One region of the Streptomyces sp. NPDC047917 genome, then DNA from elsewhere that is predicted to be linked to it. Evidence: predicted binding sites of a transcription regulator. Region 1 holds the regulator's gene; the other holds the start of a gene.
What was found. The regulator HspR, encoded in region 1, represses chaperone genes until heat shock. The targets are predictions, from matches to a motif close to TTGAGNNNNNNNNNCTCAA.

Region 1 (14,971 bases):
CACCAACGGTGACAACCACCTCGGTGGTGACGACTGGGACCAGCGCGTCGTCGACTACCTGGTGAAGCAGTTCGCCAACGGGCACGGCGTGGACCTGTCCAAGGACAAGATGGCTCTCCAGCGTCTGCGCGAGGCCGCGGAGAAGGCGAAGATCGAGCTGTCGTCCTCGACGGAGACCTCGATCAACCTGCCGTACATCACGGCGTCCGCCGAGGGCCCGCTGCACCTGGACGAGAAGCTCACGCGCTCGCAGTTCCAGCAGCTCACGGCCGACCTCCTGGACCGCTGCAAGAGCCCGTTCCACAACGTCATCAAGGACGCGGGCATCCAGCTCTCCGAGATCGACCACGTCGTTCTCGTCGGTGGCTCCACCCGTATGCCGGCCGTCGCCGAGCTCGTCAAGGAGCTGACCGGTGGCCAGGAGGCCAACAAGGGCGTGAACCCGGACGAGGTCGTCGCCATCGGCGCCTCGCTCCAGGCCGGTGTCCTCAAGGGTGAGGTCAAGGACGTCCTGCTCCTCGACGTCACCCCGCTGTCCCTCGGTATCGAGACCAAGGGCGGCATCATGACCAAGCTCATCGAGCGCAACACCACGATCCCGACCAAGCGGTCCGAGATCTTCACGACGGCCGAGGACAACCAGCCGTCCGTGCAGATCCAGGTCTACCAGGGCGAGCGCGAGATCGCGGCGTACAACAAGAAGCTCGGGATGTTCGAGCTGACCGGCCTGCCGCCGGCCCCGCGTGGCGTCCCGCAGATCGAGGTCGCGTTCGACATCGACGCGAACGGCATCATGCACGTCGCCGCCAAGGACCTCGGCACCGGCAAGGAGCAGAAGATGACCGTCACCGGCGGCTCCTCGCTGCCGAAGGACGAGGTCAACCGGATGCGTGAGGAGGCCGAGCAGTACGCGGAGGAGGACCACCGCCGCCGCGAGGCCGCCGAGTCGCGCAACCAGGGCGAGCAGCTCGTCTACCAGACGGAGAAGTTCCTCAAGGACAACGAGGACAAGGTCCCCGGCGACGTGAAGACGGAGGTGGAGACCGCGCTCACCGAGCTGAAGGAGAAGCTCAAGGGCGAGGACACCGCCGAGATCCGTACCGCCACCGAGAAGGTCGCGGCCGTCTCGCAGAAGCTCGGCCAGGCGATGTACGCCAACGCCCAGACCGACGGCGCTCCGCAGGGCGACCCGCAGCCGGGTGCCCAGCAGGCCAAGGCCGATGACGATGTCGTCGACGCCGAGATCGTGGACGACGAGAAGGACGCCAAGGGCGGTGCGGTGTGACCGAGGAGACTCCGGGTTTCGAGGAGAAGCCCGACGTCCCCTCCGGCGCCACCCCTGACGGAGCTGAGCCGAAGGACGCCGCCTCCTCTTCGGAGGAGGGGGCGTCCCCGGCCGGGGACGGAGTACAGACAGTCGGCCTGACGGCCCAGCTGGACCAGGTCCGCACCGCGCTCAACGAGCGCACGGGCGACCTCCAGCGGCTCCAGGCCGAGTACCAGAACTATCGCCGCCGCGTCGAGCGGGACCGGGCCACGGTCAAGGAGATCGCAGTCGCGGGTCTCCTGTCCGAGCTCCTGCCCGTGCTCGACGACGTCGGCCGGGCCCGCGATCACGGCGAGCTCGTGGGCGGGTTCAAGTCGGTGGCCGAGTCTCTGGAGACGGTCGTCGCCAAGCTGGGCCTGCAGCAGTTCGGCAAGGAGGGCGAGCCCTTCGACCCGACGATCCACGAAGCCCTGATGCACTCGTACGCGCCGGACGTCACCGAGACGACCTGCGTGGCGATCCTGCAGCCGGGGTATCGGATCGGCGAGCGCACCATCCGCCCCGCGCGGGTGGCGGTGGCCGAGCCCCAGCCGGGCGCGACGCCGGCCGCAGCGAAGGAAGAGAAGGCAACCGACGAGGAGAGCGGTGGCACCGAGGAGGTCTGACATTCCGTCCGACCACCTCGTGGCCCACCGCCCGGCCATGCGACCGGCCCACGGGCCGGTCGCATGGCCGATCGTCCGGAAGGAGGGACGTCGATGAGCACGAAGGACTTCGTCGAGAAGGACTACTACAAGGTCCTCGGCGTCCCCAAGGACGCCACCGACGCCGAGATCAAGAAGGCGTACCGGAAGCTCGCCCGCGAGTTCCACCCGGACGCCAACAAGGGCGACGACAAGGCCGAGGAGCGCTTCAAGGAGATCTCCGAGGCGAACGACGTCCTCGGTGACAGCAAGAAGCGCAAGGAGTACGACGAGGCGCGCGCACTCTTCGGCAACGGCGGCTTCCGGGCCGGACCCGGCGGCGCCGGAGGCAACTTCAACTTCGACCTGGGCGACCTCTTCGGAGGCACCCAGGGCGGGGGCCAGGGCGGCGCGGCCGGCGGGTTCGGCGGTGGCGGCGGTCTGGGCGATGTCTTCGGAGGCCTGTTCAACCGGGGCGGCACGGGGACGCGGGTGCAGCCGCGGCGCGGCCAGGACATCGAGTCCGAGGTGACGCTCAGCTTCACCGAGGCGGTCGAGGGGGCCACGGTCCCGCTGCGGATGTCCAGCCAGGCGCCCTGCAAGGCCTGTTCCGGCACCGGCGACAAGAACGGCACCCCCAGGGTCTGCCCGACCTGTCTCGGCACCGGCCAGGTGTCGCGCGGCACCGGCGGCGGCTTCTCGCTCACCGACCCCTGCGTGGACTGCAAGGGCCGGGGCCTCATCGCCCAGGACCCGTGCGACGTCTGCAAGGGCAGCGGGCGGGCGAAGTCCTCCAAGACCATGCAGGTCAGGATTCCGGCGGGCGTCTCGGACAACCAGCGGATCAGGCTGCGCGGCAAGGGCGGCCCGGGCGAACGCGGTGGACCGGCCGGCGATCTGTACGTCGTGGTCCACGTCGACGCCCACCCGGTCTTCGGCCGCAAGGGCGACAACCTCACGGTCACCGTGCCCGTCGACTTCACGGAGGCGGCGCTCGGCGGCGAGGTGAAGGTGCCCACGCTCGGCGGCCCGCCGGTCACGCTGAAGCTGCCCGCCGGCACTCCCAACGGGCGTACGATGCGCGCCCGCGGCAAGGGCGCCGTACGCAAGGACGGCACCCGGGGCGACCTGCTGGTCACCGTCGAGGTGAAGGTGCCGGGCGACCTCAGCAACGAGGCCAGGGACGCCCTGGAGGCCTACCGGAAGGCGACCGCGGGCCAGGACCCGCGGGCGGAGCTGTTCCAGGCAGCGAAGGGAGCTTGAGGTGGACGGCCGACGACGCAATCCGTACGAACTGACCGACGAATCCCCGGTGTACGTGATCTCGATCGCGGCCCAGCTCTCGGGCCTGCACCCGCAGACACTGCGCCAGTACGACCGTCTCGGCCTCGTCTCGCCCGACCGCACGGCCGGGCGCGGCAGGCGCTACTCGGCCCGCGACATCGAGCTGCTGCGCACCGTGCAGCAGCTGTCGCAGGACGAGGGCATCAACCTCGCCGGCATCAAGCGCATCATCGAGCTGGAGAACCAGGTCGCCGCGCTCCAGCAGCGCGTCGCCGAGCTGTCGGCGGCGGTGGACGGCGCGGCCCAGGCCATGCAGCAGCGGGAGGCCCAGGTGCACGCCTCCTACCGGCGCGATCTGGTGCCGTATCAGGACGTCCAGCAGACCAGCGCGTTGGTGGTCTGGCGGCCGAAGCGGCCGAAGGACTGAGCCGGGTGGCGAGTCGACGGACCGGGCTGCCGGGCCGGGCTGACGGACCGGGCTGACGGACCGGGCTGACGGTGAAGGGCTGACTGGCCGAGCTGACGGTGAAGGGCCGGGGTGCCGACTTACGGGTCGGTTCCCCGGCCCTTTGCCGTACGCAGGTGTGTGCGGTGCCGTGCTGCGCTGCGCGGTGTGGTGCGCGGTTGCGGTGCGTGGGTGTGGTGCGGTGTACGGCCGTGCCGTGCGTCGTGCGCGCCGTGTGTGGTGCGAGTGCCGTGCGTCGTGTGTGCCGTGTGTGGTGCGTGTGCTGTGCGGGGCCCGGTCAGCTCTGCTCCTCCTCCAGGATTCCCGACCGCGCTATCAGGTAGCCGAGCTGGGCCCGGCTGCTGCTGCCGAGTGCGGCGGCGAGCTTGGCGACGTGGGCGCGGCAGGTACGGACGTTCATGCCGAGTCTGCGGGCGATCGAGTCGTCCACGTGGCCCTCCACGAGGAGCTGGGCGATGGAGCGCTGAACCCCGCTGATGCCCAGGGAGGTCGGTTCGTACTTGACTTCCTCCCGCAGCGGAGCAGCCCTCGTCCAGAACTGCTCGAACACGTTGACCAGGTACTGCACGAGCCCGGGATGGCGGAGCTCCAGGGCCACCTGGTCGTCGTCGCTGGCCGGGATGAAGGCGACGGTCCGGTCGAACACGATCAGGCGGCCGATCAGCTCTTCGAGCGTGCGTATCTCCACGTTGTCGTCGGTCATGCGTTCCGCGTACGCGAGCGTGCTGGGGCTGTGGCGCGCGGTGTGCTGGTAGAGGGTGCGCATGCTGACGCCGCGGTGGACCACGGACAGGCCGCGTTGCAGCGACTTGCTGAAACGATGCTCGGCCCGGCCGCCGCCGGGCTGGACGGTGAGCACTTCGGCGCGGCACTCCGCGGTGGCGAGATCGAGGGCCGCGTTGATCCGGTTCTCGCCCTCCAGCACGGTGATGGCGTGGGTGCTGGGCGGCCCCAGAGTGCTGATGTCCATGAATGGCTCGAACGACTCCGTCAGTTCGACCGAGTGCCGGCGCCGCTCCAGGATCTCCCGCTCGATGGGATGCAGATGCTGCGCGAGCGCGGTGGTCGGCGGAACAGGCCGGAGCCAGTCCGGGTCGTCCGGATCGGGATGCAGCAGCGCGAACTCCATCAGGCAGGGCGCCGGTTCCACTTCGGCGCGGGCAATGCGTCCCAACCGCAAAGCGCTGGCGTAAAGGCGTGCCCCCGCGTCGCACAGTTCGGTGATCCCATGAGAATGTGTCGGCTTTGTGTTGCTTGTGGTCATATCGTCACCCCCCAGGTTCCTGAACATGCAGGAACATGATGCATCTACTCAGTGGTGCTCGCGTGCCCAGGTGAGACATCGTCTTAGGTGCGGGGGAGAAGAATCCACAAGTGAGGACGAAGCCGACTATGTATAAGCGAATGCATCGCTCGGCGCTTGCCGTCTCGTTCGTCGCGGCCCTGGGCATCGGGCTGCTGGGCGGCAGCGACATTGGCTGGAGCGAGGACAGTGTTGCCGGTGGCGACATCGGGTGGACTGTCCGGGCCGGAGCCGACGGTGACATCGGGTGGCCGGTCGCCCCCGGCAAGTCGTCCGACATCGGCTGGGTCGTCCAGGCCGCGGCCGACGGTGACATCGGGTGGCCGGTCGCACCTGCCAAGTCGTCCGACATCGGCTGGGTCGCGCCTGCCAAGTCGTCCGACATCGGTTGGGTCGCCCCCGCCGAGTCGTCCGACATCGGCTGGGTCTCGCCCGCCCGTATCGGCTCCGCCACGGTCCAGCCGGGCGCATGACCATCCCGCCGGACGACCGGACCTTCCGGCGCGAGATGGCCACGGCCTACCGATCAGGCTGGCATTTCATCGATCTCGTCACCGCCATCCCCCACTGTGGCGACTCGTTGATGGTCACTCTGTTCGGCGACCCCATCGTTGTCGCACGTGAAGAAGACGACGAAGTACGTGCCTACCGATGCCTCCGCAAGCCGCGTGGAGCCCCGCAGCCCGTTCGCTGTGCGATCCGGTACGACATGATTTTCGTCAACCTCGACCGGCGTGACCACCAGCTGTTCGAGCCAGAGACTATTTCCGCCACCCCCCGCAGTGCCTGAGCGATCCCCCGTCGTTACATGTCGCTCAGTCACTCCCCCACACAACGGCGCCATCGTGACCTGAACACGATGGCGCCGTTGTGCTTTTCCCGGCCGGGTACGGTCCGAAGCCGTGCTCAGGCCCTGCCGAGCGCCCGGTCGACGGCGATCTCGATGACGATCCGGTCCGGGTTGGGCGCCGGCGTGCGCTCGTAGCGCTCCGCGTAGCGGCGTACCGCGTCGGCCACCGCCTCCGGCTCCGTGCGCACCGTCGCGCGCCCCTCCAGCGTCGCCCAGCGGCGCCCGTCGATCTGGCAGACCGCGACCCGTGCCCCGTCCGGGCCCGCGGCCAGCACGTTGGCGGCCTTCCTGGTGTTCTTTCCGGTGATGACCCGCGCCAGCCTCGTCTCGGGGTCGTACGTCACGCCCACCGGCACCACGTGCGGCGTGCCGTCCGGGCGGGGCGTGGTCAGGGTGCACACATGCCGCGCGCGCCAGAAGGCGAGGTACTCGGGGCCGGGATTCGTCACGTCGACTGCCATGTGGACAGCGTAGGCAGCGCGGGCGGGGGCCCGGTCCGCCGCCCCCGCTGCGGTGGCGGAGGGCCGGGGCGGCCGGTTCACTCGAAGCACCGGAATCGGTGGAACCGGACCCGGGACGACTCCCGGCCGCAAGTTGAGCGGAGTGGACTCAATTTTGGCTTGAGTGGGGTAGACTCAACTTTACGCACGTCGACCTAGTCAGTGTTGTCGAGAGGGCAGTCACCGCAAGAAGGAGGAGAAAGCGCACGTGGACGCCGAGCTGACCAACAAGAGCCGGGACGCCATCAACGCGGCCACCAGCAGGGCCGTGAAGGACGGGCACCCCGATCTGACCCCCGGGCATCTGTTGCTCGCCCTCCTCGCGGGCGAGGACAACGAGAACGTCACCGATCTGCTCGCCGCCGTCGAGGCCGACCAGATCGCCGTACGCACCGAGACCGAGCGGCTGCTGGGCGCCCAGCCCAGCGTCACCGGGTCCACCGTCGCCCCGCCGCAGCCCAACCGCGAGCTGCTCGCCGTCATCGCCGACGCCGCGCAGCGCGCGAAGGAGCTCGGCGACGACTACATCTCCACCGAGCACCTGCTGATCGGCATCGCGGCCGAGGGCGGCCGCGCCGGTGAGATCCTCGGTGGGCAGGGGGCCAGTGCGAAGAGGCTGCTGGACGCATTCGAGAAGAGCAGGGGAGGGCGCCGGGTGACCACACCCGACCCGGAGGGCCAGTACAAGGCGCTGGAGAAGTTCGGCACGGACTTCACCGCCGCCGCACGCGAGGGCAAGCTCGACCCGGTCATCGGCCGTGACCAGGAGATCCGCCGGGTCGTCCAGGTGCTCTCCCGCCGCACCAAGAACAACCCCGTGCTCATCGGTGAGCCCGGCGTCGGCAAGACGGCCGTCGTCGAGGGCCTCGCCCAGCGCATCGTCAAGGGCGACGTCCCCGAGTCCCTGAAGAACAAGCGGCTCGTCTCGCTCGACCTCGGCGCGATGGTCGCGGGCGCCAAGTACCGCGGCGAGTTCGAGGAGCGGCTGAAGACCGTCCTCTCCGAGATCAAGGAGAGCGACGGGCAGATCATCACCTTCATCGACGAGCTGCACACCGTCGTGGGCGCGGGCGCCGGCGGCGACTCCGCCATGGACGCCGGCAACATGCTCAAGCCGATGCTGGCCCGCGGCGAGCTCCGCATGGTCGGCGCGACGACGCTCGACGAGTACCGCGAGCGGATCGAGAAGGACCCCGCCCTGGAGCGCCGCTTCCAGCAGGTGCTGGTGGCCGAGCCGAGCGTCGAGGACACCATCGCGATCCTGCGCGGGCTCAAGGGCCGCTACGAGGCCCACCACAAGGTCTCCATCGCGGACTCGTCGCTGGTGGCCGCCGCGACCCTCTCCGACCGCTACATCACCTCCCGCTTCCTCCCCGACAAGGCGATCGACCTGGTCGACGAGGCGGCGTCCCGGCTGCGCATGGAGATCGACTCCTCGCCGGTCGAGATCGACGAGCTCCAGCGTGCCGTCGACCGCCTCCACATGGAGGAGCTGGCCCTCAAGAACGAGACCGACCCCGGCTCCCGGCAGCGCCTGGAGAAGCTCCGCCGCGACCTCGCCGACAAGGAGGAGGAGCTGCGCGGCCTCAACGCCCGCTGGGAGAAGGAGAAGCAGGGCCTCAACCGCGTCGGTGAGCTGAAGGAGCGCCTCGACGAGCTGCACGGCCAGGCCGAACGCGCCCAGCGCGACGGCGACTTCGACACCGCCTCCAAGCTGCTGTACGGGGAGATCCCGGGCCTGGAGCGGGAGCTGGCGGAGGCGAGCGAGGCCGAGCAGGAGGCCGCGAAGGACACGATGGTCAAGGAGGAGGTCGGCCCGGACGACATCGCCGACGTCGTCGGCTCCTGGACCGGCATCCCGGCCGGGCGTCTGCTGGAGGGCGAGACGCAGAAGCTGCTGCGCATGGAGGACGAGCTCGGCAAGCGCCTGATCGGGCAGAGCGAGGCCGTGCGGGCGGTGTCGGACGCGGTACGCCGCACCCGCGCCGGAATCGCCGACCCCGACCGGCCCACCGGCTCGTTTCTCTTCCTCGGCCCGACCGGTGTCGGCAAGACGGAGCTCGCCAAGGCGCTCGCCGACTTCCTCTTCGACGACGAGCGGGCCATGGTCCGCATCGACATGAGCGAGTACGGCGAGAAGCACAGCGTGGCGCGGCTCGTCGGCGCCCCGCCCGGATACGTCGGCTACGAGGAGGGCGGCCAGCTCACCGAGGCGGTCCGCCGCCGCCCGTACAGCGTCGTGCTGCTGGACGAGGTCGAGAAGGCCCACCCCGAGGTCTTCGACATCCTGCTCCAGGTCCTGGACGACGGCCGGCTCACCGACGGGCAGGGCCGGACGGTGGACTTCCGCAACACCATCCTGATCCTGACCTCCAACCTCGGCAGCCAGTTCCTGGTCGATCCCCTGACCAAGCCCGAGGAGAAGAAGGAGCGGGTCCTGGAAATCGTACGGGCCTCGTTCAAGCCGGAGTTCCTCAACCGGCTCGACGACCTGGTGGTCTTCTCCGCCCTGTCCGGTGACGAGCTCGCGCACATCGCGAAGCTCCAGATCGACCGGCTCGCCAAGCGGCTGGCCGACCGGCAGCTCACGCTCGACGTCACCCCGGCCGCCCTGGCCTGGCTGGCCGAGGAGGGCAACGACCCGGCGTACGGGGCGCGGCCGCTGCGCCGCCTCATCCAGACGGCGATCGGCGACCGGCTGGCGAAGGAGATCCTGTCCGGCGAGGTGAAGGACGGGGACACCGTCCGGGTGGACCGGGTCGGCGACGACCTGCTGGTCGGCCCCGTGACCGCGGGCGCCGGTGCGGCGGCTCCGGGCGGCGCCGCGTAGCGGGCATCCGGCCCGATCGGTGCCGGGCCCCGGCCGGAGGACCCAGGTGTCCCCGGCCGGGGCCCTGTCGTCGGCGCCGCCGTGCGGGAGGGGAGACATCGCGGTGATTCCGCGAGAAAGCGGTGATTCCGCCTGGAACGGGATGGTGGGAATCATCGCCGTCATTGGTGATCCATTGTTCAACATCGATATTGCGCCAAACGCCTGTTCTCGTACTGGGCGGCGGCAGCCCCTCGACCGGCTCCGTCCGGGCCGCATCACCCGCCCTTGACAAGGGAGTTCCGCTCGGACGAGGACAGTGCGCGCCCGGTGGTGTGCGAATAATCAGGACACCCCGGAGCGTCCTTCACGGCCCGCCCGCGAGCAGGATTGGGGCCCGAATTGGACAGTCTGTAGCGTGCCCGCATGAACGAGCGGATGGGCGATGAGATAAATCCGGGGCTCAAAAAGCCCAGATCTGACAATCTCTTTCACCTTGGCGAATTCCGTACCCTCTGGGCTGCTTACGCCCAGTCGATCCTGGGTGACCAACTGGCACGCGTGGCCCTGTCGTTGCTCGTGTTCGAACGCACCGACTCGCCGGGGTGGACCGCGGCGACGTATGCGCTGACCACCTTGCCGGCGCTGCTGTCCGGGGTGCTCCTGTCCGGCCTGGCGGACCGGTTCCCCCGGCGTACGGTCATGATCAGCTGCGACCTGGTGCGGATGGTGCTGGTCGGGCTGATGGCGCTGCCCGGGATGCCCCTGCCGCTGCTGGCCGGGCTGCTGGTGCTGGCGCAGCTGGCCGAGGCGCCCTTCGGCGCCGCCCAGGGCGCGCTGCTGCCCACCGTGCTCGGCACGCAGAGGTACGAACGCGGCCAGCGGGTCATGCAGATCACCCATCAGGTCGGACAGCTGGTCGGCTTCGCCGGCGGCGGTCTGCTGGCCGCGTGGCTGGGCAGCAACCTCTCCCTGGGCGTGAACGCGGCGACCTTCCTCCTTTCGGCGACCCTGATCAGGACCGGTGTGAAGGCCCGCCCCTCGGCGAGTGCCGACGCCCGCAAGACGCGGCTCGGTGCGCAGGTCGGGGGTGCGGCGGCGCTGATCTGGTCGGACCGCAGGCTCCGGTCGCTGCTGGCGCTGGGGTGGCTCGCGGGCTTCATCGTCCTGCCGGAGGGGCTGGCGGCCCCGTTCGCGGACGAGGCCGGCGGCGGCGCCTACTCGGTGGGACTGCTGCTCGCCTCGCATCCGGCGGGAATGGTGCTGGGCGCGGCGCTGCTGGGCCGGGCCAAGGTCGGTGACGAGTCGCGGCGCCGTCTGCTCGGTCCGTTGGCGATCGGCGCGAATCTGCCGCTCCTGGTCTACTGGCTCGACCCCAGTGTGGCCGTGGCCATGTTCCTGCTGCTGGTGGCCGGGGTGTGCTCCGCCTACCAGATCACCGCCGGCGCCACCTTCGTGCTCCTGACCCCGGTCGACCGGCGTGGCCAGGCACTGGGACTCGCCAGGTCGGGGGTGACCGCCATGCAGGGGATCGGTGTCGCCGCGGGGGGTGTGGCGACGGAGCTGACCGGCTCGTCGGCGAACACCATCGGCGCGTCCGGACTCCTCGGGGTGCTGTGCGCGATTCTCGCCGCCTCCGCCTGGGCGCGGGCACGGGTGTCGGACGAGCAGACGACTCCCCGTAGTGCTTAGGGCATGTCCGGCCGATCGTGGCCGACAGGCCCTGGAAGACCCCCTGGCCGCGAAACGCGGCTAGGGTCGTCGGCAGGAAACCACGTGCGATCCACAGGAGTACCCAGCGATGTCTATCGATCCGTCCTCGATTCCGAATTTCGGGGGCCAGCCCGAACCGCAGGCGGCAGGACCCGAGGGCCCCGTTGTCCCTGACCAGGACCTCGTCAAGCAGCTTCTTGAGCAGATGGAGCTGAAGTACGTCGTCGACGACGAGGGTGACCTCGCGGCGCCGTGGGAGGACTTCCGGACGTACTTCATGTTCCGGGGCGAGGACGAGCAGCAGGTCTTCTCGGTCCGTACGTTCTACGACCGCCCGCACGCCGCGGACCAGCGTCCGGTCCTGCTCGACGCGATCGACGACTGGAACCGCCGCACCCTGTGGCCCAAGGTCTACACGCACACCCACGAGCCAGAGGAGGGCTCCGAGGAGACCGAGGTCTCGGTCCGTCTGATCGGTGAGGCGCAGATGCTCATCGGTACGGGCGTCAGCCTGGAGCACTTCGTCTCGTCGACGGTCAGCTGGGTGCGCGCCTCGATCGAGTTCGACAAGTGGCTGCAGGAGCGCCTGGGCCTGGCCCCGGCCGAGGAGAAGGCGTCGGAGGACGGCGACGACGCCCCGGGCGCCTGAGCCCCCGTACGGCAGTGACACCCCACCCCGGGGCAGCGGTCCGCGCGACCGCCGCCCCGGGGTGGGCCGGTTTCAGGGCGCCAGGCGCCGCAGCCGGCCGGCCGCCTCGCGCAGGACGTCCTCCTTCTTGCAGAAGGTGAAGCGCACCTGGCTGCGGCCGGCGTCCGGGTCGTCGTAGAAGACGGAGTTGGGGACGGCGACGACGCCGCAGCGTTCGGGCAGCGCGCGGCAGAAGGCGTAGGCGTCCTTCTCGCCGAAGGGCGTGATGTCGGTGGTGATGAAGTACGTGCCCTGGGGCCGGTGGACGTCGAACCCGGCCGCGCGCAGGCCGTCGCCGAGCAGGTCGCGCTTGCGGCGGAGGTCGGCGCGGAATCCCTCGAAATAGGAGTCCGGCAGGCGCAGCGCCTCGGCGACGGCGTACTGGAACGGACCCGCGCTCACATAGGTCAGATACTGCTTGGCGGTCCGGACCGCGGCGACCAGCGGGGCGCTCGCGGTGACCCAGCCGACCTTCCAGCCGGTGTACGAGAAGGTCTTGCCGGCGGACGAGATGGCGACCGTGCGCTCGCGCATGCCGGGCAGTGAGATCAGCGGGATGTGTTCGCCCTCGAAGACCAGGTGTTCGTAGACCTCGTCGGTGACCACGATGAGGTCGTGCTCCACCGCCAGTCCGGCGATCGTGGTGAGTTCCTCGCGGGTGAGGACCATGCCCGTCGGGTTGTGCGGGCTGTTCAGCAGCAGCAGCCGGGTGCGGGGGGTGATCGCGTCCCGGAGGGCGTCGAGATCGGGGCGGAAGTCCGGGGCGCGGAGGGTCAGCGGTACGCGACGGCCGCCCGCCATGGCGATGCAGGCGGCGTAGGAGTCGTAGAAGGGCTCGAAGGCGATGACCTCGTCGCCGGGCTCCAGCAGCGCCAGCATGGACGCGGCGATGGCCTCGGTGGCCCCGGCGGTGACCAGGACCTCGGTGTCGGGGTCGTGGGCGAGGCCGTAGCGCCGTTGCTGGTGGTCGGCGATCGCGGTGCGCAGTTCGGGGATGCCGGGACCCGGTGGGTACTGGTTGCCGTGCCCGTCGCGCAGCGCCCGGACCGCGGCCTCGCGGATCTCTTCGGGGCCGTCGGTGTCGGGGAAGCCCTGGCCGAGGTTGATGGAGCCGGTCCGTACGGCAAGCGCCGACATCTCCGCGAAGATCGTGGTTCCGAACTCGGCGAGGCGGCGGTTGAGCAGCGGTCGTCCCTGTGTCATGGCTGTCATCCTGCTCAAAAGCTCTGGAGTTGCTCAAGTCTGCTTTGGCCGTTCGGGGACGGGGGCATCCCCCACACACGCAGAAGGCGCAGGGAAGCGGGGGACCTCGCTTCGGGGGACGGAAGGGCGTGGGGTCGGTGGGTGTTCTCTTCGGTGTGGTGGTCGCGGTCGTTCTGATCGTGTTGTTCGTCTCGGTCCTGGTTCGCGCCGGGAACCGGTCGAAGGCGGGCAGGCGCGGTGTGCGGCGGGGGGCCGCGAGCGGCAGCGCGGGGGGCGGCTGGTGGGCCGGGAGCGACGGGGGCGGTGGTTCGTCCTGCGGAAGCGGGCACTCCGGGCACTCGGGGCACTCCGGTGGTCATTCGTGCGGTGGCGGACACTCCTCGTGCGGTGGCGGTTCCTCGTGCGGCGGCGGGGGCGGATGCGGCGGAGGAAGCTGATCCGGACGGCTGGTTTTGAAGGTGTCCGGCGGGTGAACTCCCGCCGGACACCTTTTTGTTGGGCATTCCGTGAGTTGCCGGTGAACAGATGAACCGGGAGGCCCCCGAGGGGATGGAAACCACGGCAAGTTGGGTAAAAACGCTGTGGATGTGACTTATTCGTGGTTCCCTCGGTTGAGAGAACATTCAGCCCTCGGACCCCAGTTGGACCTGATCGGGCGCTACCCACCTCCCACGCGCATCGCGCCGGGAGCGTCCCCTGTCCATGCGTCCATGCATGCTTGCGGAGCCGACCCATGCTCACGACCCTCCAGACGGCTTATTCCGATACCCGTGCTGCCGATCTGGCCTGGGCGCTGGGGCGCGAACCGCTCCCCGCCCTCGCCGTGCTCGATCTCGATCTCGCGGGTGCCAGGCTTCAGCTGCGCCTGCTCGGCGCCTCCCACCAGGTGCTTCTCGAAGAGGACCGCGGCACCTGTTCCGAAACCGTCGCCTGTATCCCCGGGAGCAGCACCCCGCTCCCGCTCGGTGTCTCCAAGCGCCTCGGGGAATGGGAGTACGAATTCGCGGCGCGCGTCGAGACGCTCTCGGAGGGCTCGTTCGCGGGGCGCGCGCAGGAGCTGCTCGCGCTGGTGGCCGACCACCCGCAGGGTCTCGCCGGGACGTTCCCCGGCAGCCCGCACGCCTTCACCGCCATGCTCGCCCAGCGGACCGAGGGCCAGGTGCGGTGGCGCACCTGGCACGCGTACCCGCAGGAGGGGCAGTTGGTGGTGACGCGCACCCGAGTGGGAGTGCGGATGCCGGCGGCTGCGTTCTGAGTGGCCCCAACTTCGTTGTGAGCACGCCACTTACACCCTTGTGGGTGACAGGCTGCCACGTAATCGTGACGTAGCGTTCGCATCATGATCGACCAGCAGGTGTCGCTGCGAGGGGGCGCGGCATGCCTTCCCGTACGGCCGAGGACCGGTCGGTACCTCGTGCTCGCCGCTGTCTTCGTCTGTGCCGCCTGCGGCCTGGTGTACGAGCTCGAACTGGTGGCGCTCGCCTCGTACCTGATCGGTGATTCGGTCACCCAGGCCTCGGTCGTGCTGTCCGTGATGGTCTTCGCGATGGGCGTCGGCTCGCTTCTCGCGAAACGTTTACGCAGCCGTGCCGCAGTGGGCTTCGGGCTGATCGAGGCGGCGCTCGCGCTCGTCGGCGGCTCCTCGGCGCTGGTGCTGTACGCGTCGTTCGCCTGGATCGGGGAGTCGCGGTACGCCCTGGTCGGGTTCTCGCTCATGATCGGGATCCTGATCGGTGCGGAGATCCCGCTGCTGATGACGTTGATCCAGCGCGTCGACCGGCAGGACGCGGGCGGCGCCGTCGCGGATCTCTTCGCCGCCGACTACGTGGGCGCGCTGGTCGGCGGGCTCGCCTTCCCGTTCCTGCTGCTCCCGATGCTCGGGCAGCTCACCGGGGCGCTGTTCACCGGCGCGGTCAACGCGGCGGCGGGCGGGGCGCTGGTGCTGTGGGTGTTCCGGCGGGACCTCGGCCCGCGCTCGCGGTGGCTGCTGATCGTGTTCAACGTGGCGGTGATCGCGGTGCTGGCGGTCGCCACCGCGCTGGTCGACGACTTCGAGCGGGCGGCGCGGCGCGCGGTGTACGGGGGCGCGGTGCGGGTCGCGGTGCAGACCGAGGTCCAGGAGGTGGTGCTGACCGGATCGGGCCGCAGCTCCCTGGACCTGTATCTGGACGGCCGGCTGCGGGTCAGCGCGCGCGACGAGTACCG
Region 2 (14,971 bases), on a different contig from region 1:
GTACCGGATCCGGCTCTCGTGCCGGCTCCCAGGCCGGCTCCCGAACCGGCTCCGGCCCCTGGGCCGGTCCTCGTACCGGCCCAGGTACCGGCCCCTTCGCGGGCGCGCCGTTCGCCTCCTTCACCCCCTCCGTCCCCTCCGCCGCCACCGCGGTCATTACCGCGGCCAGCACCCCCGCGCGCACGCCGGCCAGCACCGCCCCGGTCTCCGGGCGTGCCCGTACCGCCGCCGAGAGCCGGGCCGCGCACCCGCCGCACGTCTCCACGTGCTTCTCCACGGACCAGGCGTCCGTCTCCGGCACCGAACCGGCGGCGTACCGCCCGGCCAGTTCCTCGCTCACGTGCCAGTGGGGCATGCCGGCCCCTCCCCTCGTGGTCATGCCGTTCCTCCCAGCGGTCCGGCCGCCGGGGCCGGCAGTTCCAGCGCGGCCCGCAGCTCGCGCCGGGCCCGCATCGCCCGGGTCTTGACCGTGCCTTCGGGTATGCCGAGAAGACGGGCCGTCTCGCGGGTCGTCAGCCCGTCGACGACCGTGGCGCGCAGGACCTCCCGCAGCTCGGGCGAGATCCGGTCGAGCGCGGCGCCCACGTCCCCGTACTCCAGCCCGGCGAGCACCCGTTCCTCGGCGGACGGCGCGGTGGCGGCCCACTCGTTGCTCCCGGCCCGCTCGGCCCGGTGGGCGAGATCGGAACGGGCATGGACCCGCTGGGCGTCCACCAGCCGGCGCGAGGCGATCACCCACAGCCAGCCGCCGACCCTGGCCCCGCGGTGCGAGGCCGCGGAGCGCCAGACCGTCACGAAGGTGTCCTGAAGGACTTCCCGCACGGTCTCGGCATCCGCACAGCGCCTGCTCAGCCGGGCCAGCAGCCAGCCGGCGTGCCGGTCGTAGAGCGTTGCAAGGGCCTCCGTGTTTCCTTGCGCGACGGCACGCAGCAGGGCGTCGTCGTCGTTCGGGTCCTCCCCCGAGGGGCGCAGCAGCTTCACACCTCTTCTATCGGGGGGCGGACCACGACCGGTTCACGGACGGGTGTCTGTGGCTCACGCCATAGACGGCGCGGGGGAAGATCAAAGAAGGTAGGGCCTTGCTTCGGGGGGCTTGTCATGGAAAGGGGCCTCGCGCGGTGCATCAGCGTACGGACAGGGCGGTCCGCGAAAAACCCTCCGTGGCTCCGCTGCTCGACGCCGTCCCGTGCCAGCCCGGCGGGCCGGGCCGCCCCGCCGCTTCGGGCCCGGCCGCCCCACCACCCCCTCCGGCCGGCGGGGCCCGCCGGTGGCCGCGGCTGCTGCCGACGCCCGCCGGCACGCCGTTCACCTTCGGGTACCTGCTGGTGCTGGTCGCCACGTCCCTGTTCATGGAGTTCGCCGATCCCGCCGTCGTCGCCGCCGCGCTGCGTGAATCGAGCACCGATGTCGCGCACCTCGGCGAGACCCCGCTGCTGGTCCTGGCCGCCAGCGCCCTGTGGGTGGTCGGCGGGCTCGCCTCCCCGGTGGTCTTCGTCCTCGCCCTCGTACTGACCGCGCTGGAACGCCGCATCGGAGGATGGCGGACCGCCGCGGTGTTCGTGCTCGGCCATGTCGTGGCCACGCTCGCCACGGAGATCCCGGTCGGGATCTCCGTGGTCGCCGGGCACCTGCCGGAATCGTCGCTGCACCGCCTCGACTACGGCATCAGCTTCGGGCTGATGGCGAGCGTGGGCGCGCTCACCGGACTGCTCACCCCGCTGGTGCGGACGCTGGTGCTCGGCGGGCTGGGTGTGATGCTGACAGCCGATCTGATCGACCTGAGCAGCCCACTCACCGACTGGGGCCATCCGCTGGCGCTGCTGTTCGGGATTGCCTGCTGGCCGCTGCTGCGGCGGGCCGGCGCGGTCCGGGAGGCGGTGACCAGGGGAGTGGCGGCCAGGGAGTGGCGGCCAGGGGCGAGGTGATCAGAAGTGCGGTGATCAGGGGCGAGGTGACCAGCGGCGAGGTGATCAGGGGCACGGTGGTCAGGGGCGCGGCGCCTTCTCGCCGTGCACCGCGACGTACTCGGCCGCCAGCCAGGGCGCGAGGTCCTCGATGAGCGTGCTGAGGACGGCCGGATCGGCGGAGGGGTTGCGGCCGGTGTACGCGGCCAGCCGCATCTGCTCGATCCGCTCCGGGTGGTCCGGGTAGTAGCGGGCGAACACCTCGGCGGACTCGGCCAGGTCACTGGTCCAGCCCTGCCACCGCGGCATGACCAGCGTGAAGCCGGACCGGACGAGCCGGCGGGCGGCGCCCCGGCTGAGGTTTCGGCGTGCGGCGTCCGTGGTGGCCTCGGCGGCCCTGCGCCGCCAACGGGGCAGCGAGAGCACCAGGTCTCCGTTGGTCTCCCGGGCGAGCAGGGAGGTCGGGCGGTAGCGCGGCAACCGCCCGGCGAGGTCCTCACCCAGCAGCGGGGTGCAGAGGCAGGCCAGGAAGAAGCCGAGGTCGTGGCGTTCGAGCTCACTGGTGACGGCGTCGGTACTGGTGAGGAGGGCGCCGACACCGTCGATCTGCCCGAAGCCGGCGTCCAGGCCGGCCTCGACGGCACGGGCCGCCGCCTCGTCGGCCCCGGTCGGCCGGGTACGCAGCACCAGCAGCAGATCCAGATCGGAGACACCGGGAACGGCCGTGCCGCGCGGAATGCTGCCGTAGACGTACGCGCTGTGCAGCCGCGTACCGTCGAACGCCCCGGTGATCCGGGACCGGGCAGCCGCCACCACGGGGGCGAACGCCGAGGGCACCCGGCTCAGCGAGCCCTCCCGCCGGATCGTCCCGTCCGCGTTCAACCCCCGGCCACCGCTGTCGACGTCCATGGGGGCACTGTGCTCGTACTCGTGCGACGAGCCGAACGATTTTCGCGCCCGACGGGGACCACGGGGCCCCTCAGCCTTCTTGCCCCTCCCGGCGGCGCACCAGCTCGGCGATCCAGACCGGTGCGAACGGGGACGTGCAGTTCGGGGGCGTCGGGTAGTCCTTGAGCACTTCCAGTCGCTCACCGATGCCGATGGCGCGGGCGCGGTACTCGGCGTGCTCGATCCCGATCTGCGCCAGACAGTGGTTCATCGCCCACTGCAGCCGGTCCGGGGCGTCCTTCATCTCCGCCTCGATGACATCGAGCAGCCCGGGGAGATCGAGCCCCTCGGGCTTCTTCGCCACCCGCTCGGTGGTCAGCGCCCAGCCGGCGCTCGCGACGACCGGATCCGGGTCGGCGGACCAGGCCAGGCGCAGCTCCTCGGCGTGCGGGTTCTTCTTCACCACGTAGTTCACGAGCCAGTCGTGCACCTTGGGGGCGCGCGCCCCACGCACCATGACGTCCAGCTCGTCGCGCCCGAACACCTTGGGCCGGCAGATCAGGATGGCCAGCAGCCTGGCCGCGGTGTCGTCCGTCGCCCAGAGCCCGACCGCGAGCTCCTGCTGCGTCTTGAGCCGCTTCGCGAGCGCGCGCAGCCTGCCGAGGTTCACCCCGTGATCGTCGCCGTGCTTCTCGTTCACCCTGCGCGTCTTCGGATCGTCGAGCCCGGCCAGCTCGGCCATGACCTGCGCCACCGTCGTCGTCCCGGCCACCTCGGCCTCCTGCCCTTCGTGCTGTCCCGCGCGCATGAAATCCCAGCGTACGGACGCAGGCCGCCGGCGCACGTGATCGCCCGGAGGGCGACACGTGACCTCATGTCTGTGTGAACCGTGGGGCTGAAGTTGGCCAAATCACGAGGCGTTGTGAGGGCGTTGCCGCTGTGATCAGCGGTCCCCGATCAAATAAAATGCCTGTTCGGTCATGGGCTGAAGGGGGAGGGGTCTGCAGCCGCACGGAAGACGGGGCGGCAGCGCCCGGCACGGGGGCGTCGTTCGACATCCTGTATGCGGTCCACGCGGCGAACCCGCAGCAGGCCTTGGCGATCGAGCCCGGAGGACGAAGATCCTCACAACGAGAACTGGTCGAACGGGGGCGTGATGGCCTGGAACGAGTGGGAACAGGTCAAGGCTGAAGCCGCGCAGCGGCAATCAGCTCACATGCAGCTGAATCGAGCTGACGGAGAGCCGGGAGCTTCAGGTGGTCCGGCTGATCTGGTGGTGAACCAGGACGACCTCGGAGCGGTCGGACACGAGGCGTACATGCTGCGCGATCGGCTCTCCCGGGACGGTGACCATGCCCGTCCTGCCACCTTCGACGCGGCGATCGCCCTGACGAACGGCAATTTCACCAGCGGCTCGCAGTTGCTGAAGGTGCACGACCGGTGGAACAGCCAGCTGCGAACGCTTCTGGACGCCTGCGCCCGGATCTCCGACCACCTCGACTACAGCAAGTCCGTTCACGCCGCGGACGATGCGGACATCGGCGGCAACCTGCTCACCGTGTCCAAGATCAGCGAGTACTACGAGTAGGACGAGGAGGGAGGCGCCGTGCTGACATTCGATGACGTCGTCAACGCGCCCGTCGCCAAGTTGAAGGAAGCCGCGGACGACTGGTCGGAAATGGTGACCAAGCTGGAGAAACTTGCCGACGACGCCCGGCAGGGAATGAAGGCCAAGTCCGACAAGGCGCGATGGCAAGGCGTCAACTCCGATGTCACCAAACCCTTCATCGGCAAGACGGCCAAGGAGTTCGAAGACGCCGGGGCCCAGGCCAAAGGCATCAATCTGCTGCTCGCGGATGCGCACACGTCGTTCAAGTCCGCCAAGGACGCGCTCGTCAGGATCAGGGACGAGGAGGGCCCGGCCGCCGGGATCCATGTGGACGCCAAGGGCAAGGTCACGCCTCAGTACGACCTGGAGAGCGACATCGCGGCGCGCCACGACCCGGGCTACTCGGAGGCCCTGCGGAAGCAGAACGATGCCGTGTCCTCCTGGCAGCGGAAGATCGACAGGATCGTCGAGGACTGCTCCGACGCCGACGAATCACTGAAGCGCGCCCTCGCGACGAATGTGAAGGACGACCACAACTTCACGGCTCCCAAGTACGAGAGCCTGGACGCCGAGCAGGTGGACCGGGCGCTGGGGCTGATGAAGAAGGTCACCGGGGACGGCGGCACGGCGCGCAATGTGGCAGCGCTGAGGGAACTCGAAGACCTCCTGGACGACAACCGCAACGATCCCGAGTTCGCCCCGGACTTCTACCGGAAGCTGGGCGCCGAGGGCACCCTTGAGTCGTACATGAAGATGTCGCTGGATGCGACGTCCCTCGGACCGGCCGGCCAGGACCGGGCGAACATGGTCCGCAACATCCAGAGCGACATGGGCGCCATGCTGGGTCTCGCCACCAAGACGTCGACACCGGACCACCTTGGCGCCGGGTGGACCACGCAGCTCATGAAGGCGGGCCACAAGCAGATCGACGTACCGGGCGCCGGCTTCGCGAAGCTGTACGGCTACCAGGCGCTGGGTGCGCTCCTCCGGGAAGGAACGTACGACAAGAGCTTCCTGCTGTCTGTCGGCCGGGACATGGTCGCCATGGACAGGAAGAATCCGGGCATCTGGCACGACAGCCTGCCGTCGGACCAGAAGATGCTCATCAACCTCGACGAGACGGGTGGCAAGGGCTTCAATCCCCTGACCGGCCTGATGGAGGCCATGAGTAACAATCCCGGGGCATCAGCAGCCTTCTTCGACGAGCCGCTCCGCGAGGACAGCGACAAGGACGGCATCGTGACCACGGACGATGCTGAAATCAAAGGCGAGAAGGCGCAGGACGTTGTCAGCTACATGCTCGACAAGAAGCCCATGGACGACTGGTACGACACGGTCACCGGCGGAGAGCAGAGCCCTGGCCAGACGGCCATGGGCAACGCCTTGGAAGCGGCAGTCACGGGACGAGTGCCGGGCGACGAGGGCGCGCCGCCGGTAGAGCACGGCAAGCACATGAGCAGCGTGATGACGAAGGTTGTCGCGAAGATCGGTGCGGAGCCCGAACTCGTGGCAGAAGATGGGCGACTCAACGGACTCACCCAGAACTTCGGCAACATGGCCGCCGAATACATGCCTGACCTGCAGGCCACGGCTGAGAACGGCGCGAAACAGATCGAACCGTTCGGTACGCCCGCAAAATTCAAGAAGGATGAGATGGCCTTCTTCCTCGGCGCAGTCGGCCAGGACCCCCAGGCGTACGGTGCGATCACCAACGCTCAGCAGGCATTTACCACAGCGCTGGTGTCCGACGTCTTTCAACACCTCGATAAACACAGTGACATGGGTGAGGCGGTGCGCAATGCCGTCCACCCGGGAGGCGAGATCGCCGGAATCATGACCGAGGCGAGGGCGCAGGGGGTATTCGAAGCACAGGTCGCCGAGGACGAGGAATACAACGACGGCGTCGCAGAAAATGCGAAGTGGACGAATCGCATCATTGATGCTGTCGGGGCCAAGTACGTCGAGATGCTTCCCGCAGGTGGTGACGTGGTGGGCTGGATCAAGGAAGACGTCAGTGAGTCCGCTGTGAAGAATGCAGAGCACGACACGACGACAGCGTCTCGCCATGAATCTGCGGCAGGTTACACGCGCGCCGAGGAGGCCGCCAAGAGCGCCGCCACTTCAGCGGTGGGGGCGGCTGGACGAGGGACCGGTCTGACGTCTGAGCAGATCGAGGAGTACCAAGGCTCGGCCTCCATCGAGACAGCAGTGGCGCACTCAGTGGGCCGCGATCTGGTCGCCAGTTCAGCCCCCAAGGGAAGTTAATCATGCGCCGATTCGTGAATTCTGCCGTAGTGGTATCAACATTCGTGATTTTGGTAGGTCTTCTGACGGGCTGTTCGGGCAGCGAGAAGGAGGCTGTTCCGGAACTTCCCAAGCGAATCTGCTGGAACGCGTTCGCCGGCAGTGACGTGTTGCCCATCCTTCCGATGGGTGACAAAGCTGCCGTGTATCACAGGCCCTTCGTGTTGGTTGATGATCTCGACTCTGTCACATGTTCCCTCGCCATTGATGGCGCTCCGATGTTTGCGGCGGACGCCGCCCTCCGAGGGTTCGAGGGTCAGATTGACTGGAGCTCGATGGACAGGGCCAATCCGCAGCCGATCGACGTGGGAAAGAAGGGCATCATCTGGGACAGCGGCGCTGCCGCCTATTTCATCTGTGAACCCTCCAGGGGGCCGAACTCGCCCGGAAAGTACATCGACCTGCGCATCACCGTGGGTAGTGCCCCCGATAAATCCAAGCTGCCGAGCGTCCTGCCAGCACTTATGAAGCAGTTTGTGGCATTTGCTCAGCGCGAGCTGAAGTGCGGTGCGAGTAGTGGGAATTGAATCCCTGATCGGTTCGGGTGATCGGCGGTTCGGCATCGATCGGAGGCTCGGCGGGTTTTCTCCTGGGATGTAGCTGAACCGCCTCGGGTTCGGTGGGGCCCGGGATCGCACCGCGGTGTCCGGCTCCTCGCGCCCGAACGCCTGCGGGCGGTAGATCAGGGGCCTCGGGAGCCCCGCCGCAGGGCCGTCCGGCACCTGGAGCCCGCCCGCGAGCTTCTCCCGTGGCCTGAGTCGCTCGCGAGTGCGCGCAGCCTGCCGAGGTTCACCCCGTGATCGTCGCCGTGCTTCTCGTTCACCCTGCGCTTCTTCGGATCGTCGAGCCCGGCCGGCTCGGCCATGACCTGCGCCACCGCCGTCGTCGCCCCGGTCGGGTGCCCTCCCCTGCCCTCACCCCTTCGCGCCCCTCGGTCGCCCGCCCCATGCGATCGCTCACAGCGAACGCACGCCTGGGAACAATGGGCGGCTCAGCAGCATTGAGTCTGCATAGCTCAACTTGACTGCCGAAGGGGAGATCATGGCTACCGATTCCAATGCGGTCACTCCGCTCGCCCTGCCCGTGCTGCCGCTCGACGACGAGGTCGTGCTGCCCGGGATGGTGGTGCCTCTGGACCTGTCCGACACCGATGTACGTGCCGCTGTGGAGGCCGCACAGGCCGCGGCCCGTGACGGTGGCAGCAAGCCCGAGGTGCTTCTTGTTCCGCGGATCGACGGTACGTACACCGGTACCGGTGTCATCGGCACCGTCGAGCAGGTCGGGCGGCTTTCGGACGGGGATCCGGGCGCGCTCATCCGCGGCCGGGGCCGGGTGCGGATCGGGGCCGGGACCAGCGGGCCGGGTGCCGCGCTCTGGGTGGAGGGGACCCGGGTCGACGCGGTCGTTCCCGATCCGCTTCCCGGGGCCGCCGCCGAGCTGGTCAAGGAGTACAAGGCGCTCGCCACCAGCTGGCTCAAGAAGCGCGGCGCCTGGCAGGTCGTGGACCGGGTCCAGCAGATCGAGGACCTCTCCGCGCTAGCCGACAATTCCGGCTACTCGCCCTTCCTCACCACCGCCCAGAAGGTGCAGCTCCTGGAGACCGTGGATCCGGTCGCCCGGCTGAAGCTCGCCATCCAGTGGCTCGGCGAACACCTCGCCGAGCAGGACGTCGCCGAGTCGATCGCCAAGGACGTCCAGGAGGGCGTCGACAAGCAGCAGCGCGAGTTCCTGCTGCGGCGCCAGCTCGAAGCCGTCCGCAAGGAGCTTTCCGAGCTCAACGGTGACCCGGAGGACGAGTCCGACGACTACCGGGCGCGCGTCGAGGCCGCCGACCTTCCCGGGCACGTCCGCGAGGCCGCGCTCAAGGAGGTCGACAAGCTGGAGCGCTCCTCCGACCAGAGCCCCGAGGGCTCCTGGATCAGGACCTGGCTCGACACCGTCCTCGAACTGCCGTGGACCGAACGGACCGAGGACGCCTACGACATCCGGGGCGCGCAGCAGGTGCTCGACGCCGAGCACGCGGGCCTCCAGGACGTGAAGGAACGCATCACCGAGTACCTGGCCGTGCGCAAGCGGCGCTCCGACCGGGGGCTCGGCGTGGTCGGCGGGCGGCGCGGCGGGGCCGTGCTGGCACTGGTGGGCCCTCCGGGCGTGGGCAAGACCTCGCTCGGTGAGTCCGTCGCGCACGCCATGGGCCGCAAGTTCGTCCGCGTCGCCCTCGGCGGTGTGCGGGACGAGGCGGAGATCCGGGGCCACCGGCGTACGTACGTCGGCGCACTGCCGGGACGCATCGTGCGGGCCATCAAGGAGGCCGGTTCGATGAACCCGATCGTCCTGCTCGACGAGATCGACAAGGTCGGCTCCGACTTCCGGGGCGACCCGGCCGCCGCCCTCCTCGAAGTCCTCGACCCGGCGCAGAACCACACCTTCCGCGACCACTACCTGGAGGTCGAGCTCGACCTCAGCGACGTCGTCTTCCTGGCCACGGCCAATGTGCTCGAAGCCATCCCGGAAGCCCTGCTCGACCGCATGGAGCTGGTCAGGCTCGACGGCTACACCGAGGACGAGAAGGTCGTCATCGCCCGGGACCACCTGCTCCCGCGCCAGCTGGAGCGCGCCGGCCTGGAGAAGGACGAGGTGACGCTCGACGAGTCCGCGCTGCGCAGGCTGGCCGGCGAGTACACCCGCGAGGCGGGCGTACGCAACCTGGAGCGGGCCGTCGCCCGGCTGCTCCGCAAGGTCGCGGCACAGCACGAACTGGGCGACCGGGAGCTGCCGTTCACGGTCACCGAGGCGGATCTGCGCGGCCTGATCGGACGGCCGCACCACGTCCCCGAGTCCGCCCAGGACCCGGCCGAGCGCCGGACCTCGGTGCCCGGTGTGGCCACCGGACTCGCGGTGACCGGCGCGGGCGGTGACGTGCTGTTCGTCGAGGCGTCGCTGGCCGACCCGGAGACCGGGGCGTCCGGACTGACCCTCACCGGCCAGCTCGGCGACGTCATGAAGGAGTCCGCGCAGATCGCGCTGAGCTTCCTGCGGTCGCACGGCGCGGAGCTGGAGCTGCCGGTCGCGGACCTGAAGGACCGCGGCGTGCACATCCACTTCCCGGCGGGCGCGGTCCCGAAGGACGGCCCCAGTGCCGGCATCACCATGACGACGGCACTGGCCTCGCTGCTCTCCGGACGGCTGGTCCGTACGGACGTGGCGATGACCGGTGAGGTCTCGCTGACCGGGCGGGTGCTGCCGATCGGCGGCCTGAAGCAGAAGCTGCTGGCCGCGCACCGTGCCGGGATCACCACCGTGGTGATCCCGAAGCGGAACGAGGCCGACCTGGACGACGTCCCCGCCGAGGTCCTGGACACGCTGGAGGTCCACCCGGTGACCGATGTCCGGCAGGTCCTGGAGATCGCCCTGGCCCCGGCGTCCGCGGCCAGGCCCGAGGAGAGGATCCCGGCCGCGGCATAGGGCTTCTCGTCCGAAAGGCCCCGGCCGCCACGGCGTGACGGACGTGGCACCACGCGCGACCGGTACGGACGGCCCGCCTTCCCCGCAAGCAATGGGTGGGCGGGCCGTTCCGCGTGCGCGGGACGCTGGGGCGAGGGCCGCCATGGCGCCGCCGATCGGCATGGCCGATCACCGCGGCCGTTCCGCGTGGAAGATCAGCGCGGCCGGTCAGCGCCGCCACCGCGCCGCCGATCAGCGCAGCCGTTCCGCGTGCGCAGGCCGCTCGCGCGCCCCGCGTTCACACCTCCAGCCACCCCCGCAGCGTCGCCTGCGCCCCCGCCTGGAAGCGGGTCTGGGCGCCCAGCGAGTCCAGCAGCACGCTGATCCGGCGCCGGGCGGTGTGCACATGGACGCCCAGCCGGCGGGCTATCGCCTCGTCCTTCAGGCCGGCCGCGAGCAGGCCGAGCAGCTCCTTCTGGGGCTCCGGCAGCGGTCCGCCCGAGCCGCCCAGCGGAGTCGCCCGCTCCCACACCGTCTCGAACAGCGGCACCAGCGCGTTGCGCAGCAGCGCGTCGCCGATGACCAGGGCGGACGCGGTCGGGTCGGACGCGTCGCTCGGCGGCAGCAGGGTGATCCGCCCGTCCACGATGATCAGCTTCGTCGGTACGTCCGGAGCGACCCTGGCCCGCAGCCCCCGCTCGACCAGTCCGGTCAGCGAACGCATCCGGCCGGGATAGCCGACGCCCTCCCGGTCCAGCACCGTCCGCACCTGCACCCCCCGGTCGAGCAGCGCCCCGATGTCCAGGCCCGGCGGACGCGAACTGCCCTCCCGTGACTGGCCCTTCACATACGGCGGCCGGTCCAGGATCGCCACCTCCCGCTCGGCGGAGGCCAGCAGATACTCGGCGCGCTCGCCGATGGCCTGCGGGCCGACGAGCACCTCGATGCCGTCCTCGGGGGCGGTGGGCGAGCCCGACATCAGCCGGCCCGCCAGCCGGTCGGCGTTCATCCGCAGCTGCTCCAACTCGGCGGAGCGAAGATGGAGTTCGGCCTGACGGCGGTGGATGAGCGCACGGATCGCGCCGGCCGGGGTCGCCGCGCGCGGCAACGCGTCCGGCTCCCCGGGCGGCCCCGGCAGGGCGAAGCCGTGCTCGGTCAGCCGGCCGAGCACCGCCGCCAGCGGCTCCGGCGCCATGTCCAGCAGCGCGGCGAGCTCCCGGGTGTCGGCGGCCTTCCCCGCGAGCAGTGCCTCGTATACGCGTTGCTCGGCCTCACCGAGACCGAGATCCCGTAGCTCCCCCTGGATCATGCCTGGATTCTCACTCCGTTTTCACAGGGCACACAAGTGGGCGTGCCCACTTGTCAACACGGCTGTCACATTGATCCATTGCCGGCCCGCGGGTTGCATGGCCATGACCACTTGGATGGTTTCCAGGCGTGTGGGAGGGGCCAAATTGCGTACGTCCAACAGAGGTTCACGCAGATCCGCGGCGGCGGGGAGAACCGGTACGGCGGGGAGAACCGGTACGGCGAGGGGGAGCGGCATACCGAGGGGGAGCGGCATACCGAGGGGGAGCGGCATACCGAGGGGCGCCGCCCTGGCCGCGCTGCTCGGCAGTGCGGCACTCGTGGTGACCGCGATCCCGGCCCAGGCGGTCCCGTCGGCCGCCGCGCCGCGGTCCGAGGTCGTCTCCGGCGAAGGCACCGCCACCCCGGCCCTCGTCGATGCGATCTCCGAGCCGGTGGACGCCGGGGCGAAGCCGGCCGACGCGGCCCGCAGCCACCTCGCCGCGAAGAAGAACCGCTACCGGATCGCCGACCCGAAGCGGGACCTGACCCCCGTACGCTCGCTGACCAGCGGCTCCGAGGAGACCGTGCGGTTCCAGCAGAAGCACCACGGCATCGCGGTGCTCGGCGGGCAGTACGTCGTACGGATGGAGAAGAAGGCCGGAAAGCGTGTCGTCACCGGCACCTCCGGCAAGTACTTCACCGGGCTGACCGCCTCCACCGAGGCCCGGGTCGACGCGGAGCTCGCCGTACGGCGCGCGGTCGCCACGACCGCCTCCCGGCTCAGGGGCGACACGCTCACCAAGGACGACGCGGTACGGACGAAGGGCGGGAAGTCCGCACGGGCGGCCGCCCTCACCGGCACCGCCCGCGGGCTCGTGGTGATCCCGAAGGGGACCGGCGTCCTCGCCCAGCACGTCACCGTGCGCGGCACCGACCCGGCCACCGGCGAACCGGTGCTCCAGGAGGTCTACATCGACGCCGCGGCCGGCTTCCCGGTCCTCCAGTACAGCGGCATCAAGACCCTGACCGCACCGGGGGCCACGTCCGCGGCGGGTACCCCCGCGAAGGCCGCAGGCACCGCGGCCGCACCGGCCACCGGCACCGCGGGCGATGACTTCCCGGGCGTCAAGGGCACCGGTCTGCGCGCCGACGGCTCCAAGGTCGAGCTGGACCTCTACCACGACAGTGGCAAGGACCAGTACGTCATGCGGGACTACTCCCGCCAGTGGGACACCACCCGGAACTCGCTCGTCACCTGGGACGCCCGGGGCGTCGACGTCGGTGAGGCGTCCGGTCGCTGGCCCGGCGGGATCAGTGAGTTCAGCCACCCCACCAGCGACTTCGGCAAGGAGGCCGGCCAGTCCGGCGCGACGGACGCGCACTGGGCGGCCGGCCAGGTCTACGACTACTACAAGAAGCAGCACGGCCGGGACAGCCTCGACGGCCGAGGCATGGCCATCAACTCGCTGGTCGGCGTCACCCTCTACGGCCAGCCGTACGTCAACGCCTTCTGGGACGGCCAGAAGATGGTCTACGGCAGCGGCGACAGCGAGTACAAGCCGCTCTCCTCCGACCTCGACGTGGTCGGCCACGAGATGACCCACGGCGTCGTGGAGAGCACCGCGAACCTGGTCTACGCGGGCCAGTCCGGTGCCATGAACGAGGCGATCGCCGACTACTTCGGCAACGCCATCGACGTCACCGCCTCCGGCACCGCCATGGACGACCCGGACGCGGGGCTGATCGGCGAGGACCTGTGCCGCACCACCGCGCCGCGCGCCTGCGCCTTCCGTGACCTCAACGACGGCGCCACCACCTCGAAGAACTTCCTCGGCGTGGCCTTCTCCACCGACAACGGCGGGGTGCACCTCAACTCCACGATCTACTCCGGTGCCCTCTGGGACATCCGTGAGGACCTCGGCGCCGAGCTCGCCGACAGGATCGCCTACCGGGCGCTCGACTCCTACCTGACTCCGCTCGACGGCTTCACCGAGGGCCGCAACGCCACCGTCGCGGCAGCCAGGGAGCTGGGCGTGACGAAGAAACAACTCGCGGTCGTCAAGCGGGCGTTCGACGCCCACGGCATCGTCCCCGGCTGGGAGAAGGCGCTCGGCGTCGACTCCGACAAGCTCTTCGGCAAGCTCAACATCTCCGGTACCGGCGTCGGCGCGGGCGGCGGCTGGTGGGCCACGTCGAAGTCGAACGACGACGGCTCGGAGCCGTACTCCGTCTACGCCGGGCGCACCGACGGCAAGGGGGCGCCCAAGCTGATCAGCCCCAACGACGGCCGCTACCACGTGTACCCGGCGACCGACGGCAAGTCGGTGGTCTGGGCGGCCTTCGGCGACACCGGCGTCGACATCCTGAAGCGTCCGATCTCCGGGGGCCCGGTCAAGACCGTCTGGACCTCCTTCACCGGCGTCGAGGGGTTGCGGGTCGACGGCGATCTGGTGGTCTTCACCGAGTACGACCCGTTCGGCAGCCAGCACGTCGGCTATGTGAACACCCGGACCGGCAAGCAGGCCTACGTGGACGGCGGCAAGTACCACCTCTCCACCGCGGTCGGCTCGGTCAAGGGCTCCACGATCGCCTACGGGAAGCTCTACCCGGGCGAGACGGAGTACGAGCTGGGCGTCGAGGTGTTCGACGTGACCACCGGGAGGACGAAGCTGCTGCCGCAGAGCGGTACCCCGCAGGCGCTCGGCCGGACCGCGGTCACCAAGGACTCCGTGGTGTGGCTGGTCGACGAGGTCGAGGACCAGGGGCAGATGGCGGTGCGCCGGTCGGCCCCGGACGGCACCGGGCTCAAGGACATCAGCCCGGAGACCGGTGACGGCGCCCTCTTCGCCTACGACCTGACGGCGTCCGACGAGGCGATCACCGTGACGGCGCAGACCCCGGACACGGCGTACCGCAACGAGACGCTGCCCAAGCTGTGGCAGCTGACCCCGGACGGGTCGCGCGTCCAGCGGGTCTCCTGCAACCGCGGTGAGCAGTCGAACGCGGCGGCCGACGGCGGCCGGCGGGTGGTGTGGATCGACGGCACCACCGGCTGGAGCGACCTGGTGACCCGGGAGCGGCCCGCGGGCAACTGCGGCTGACGGCGCGGGCCCCGATCGGACGACCGGACCCCCCGGCGCACCGCGCGCCGGGGGTCCTTCGGCCTTCCGCGGCATGCTCAGGGGCGGTAGATGGTCCCCGGGACCGGCTCGGCGGGAGCCATCAGCTGAGGGACGGTGACGAAGGTGTAGCCCTGCTTCTTCAGCTCGTCGATGATGCCCGGCACCGCGGGCACCGTGCCCTTGTAGATGTCGTGCAGCAGGATGACGCCGTCCTTGCTCGCCTGGTCCAGGATGCGCTTCTTGATCAGCGCCGAGTCGGTCGTGGAGTAGTCCTTCGCCGTGGCGCTCCACAGGATCTGGGAGAGCCCGAGGTCCTTGCTGATGTCCGAGACGGTGTCGTCGGTGCGGCCCTGCGGCGGGCGCATCAGGCGCGGCTTCTTGCCGGTGATGTCCGCTATCGCGTTCTGCGT

Region 2: the regulator HspR is predicted to act here: its motif matches at 7,706-7,724, upstream of lon (endopeptidase La).

What each region holds. Positions count from the first base shown of each region.
Region 1 is NZ_JBIDCA010000001.1:603,766-618,736, forward strand. It holds gene dnaK (molecular chaperone DnaK) at 1-1,285, shown strand, start outside; gene grpE (nucleotide exchange factor GrpE) at 1,282-1,932, shown strand; gene dnaJ (molecular chaperone DnaJ) at 2,026-3,213, shown strand; gene ACGF8B_RS02690 (heat shock protein transcriptional repressor HspR) at 3,215-3,661, shown strand; gene ACGF8B_RS02695 (helix-turn-helix transcriptional regulator) at 3,978-4,964, opposite strand; gene ACGF8B_RS02700 (hypothetical protein) at 5,093-5,476, shown strand; gene ACGF8B_RS02705 ((2Fe-2S)-binding protein) at 5,473-5,793, shown strand; gene ACGF8B_RS02710 (pyridoxamine 5'-phosphate oxidase family protein) at 5,910-6,314, opposite strand; gene clpB (ATP-dependent chaperone ClpB) at 6,562-9,183, shown strand; gene ACGF8B_RS02720 (MFS transporter) at 9,601-10,854, shown strand; gene ACGF8B_RS02725 (YbjN domain-containing protein) at 10,964-11,524, shown strand; gene ACGF8B_RS02730 (pyridoxal phosphate-dependent aminotransferase) at 11,597-12,766, opposite strand; gene ACGF8B_RS02735 (DUF2617 family protein) at 13,500-14,021, shown strand; gene ACGF8B_RS02740 (polyamine aminopropyltransferase) at 14,106-14,971, shown strand, end outside.
Region 2 is NZ_JBIDCA010000002.1:513,198-528,168, forward strand. It holds gene ACGF8B_RS06010 (zf-HC2 domain-containing protein) at 1-379, opposite strand, end outside; gene ACGF8B_RS06015 (RNA polymerase sigma factor) at 376-981, opposite strand; gene ACGF8B_RS06020 (rhomboid-like protein) at 1,161-1,925, shown strand; gene ACGF8B_RS06025 (nucleotidyltransferase) at 1,986-2,813, opposite strand; gene ACGF8B_RS06030 (DNA alkylation repair protein) at 2,884-3,600, opposite strand; gene ACGF8B_RS06035 (hypothetical protein) at 4,009-4,380, shown strand; gene ACGF8B_RS06040 (DUF6571 family protein) at 4,399-6,666, shown strand; gene ACGF8B_RS06045 (hypothetical protein) at 6,669-7,232, shown strand; gene lon (endopeptidase La) at 7,747-10,170, shown strand; gene ACGF8B_RS06055 (TrmB family transcriptional regulator) at 10,448-11,458, opposite strand; gene ACGF8B_RS06060 (M4 family metallopeptidase) at 11,778-14,540, shown strand; gene ACGF8B_RS06065 (polysaccharide deacetylase family protein) at 14,618-14,971, opposite strand, start outside.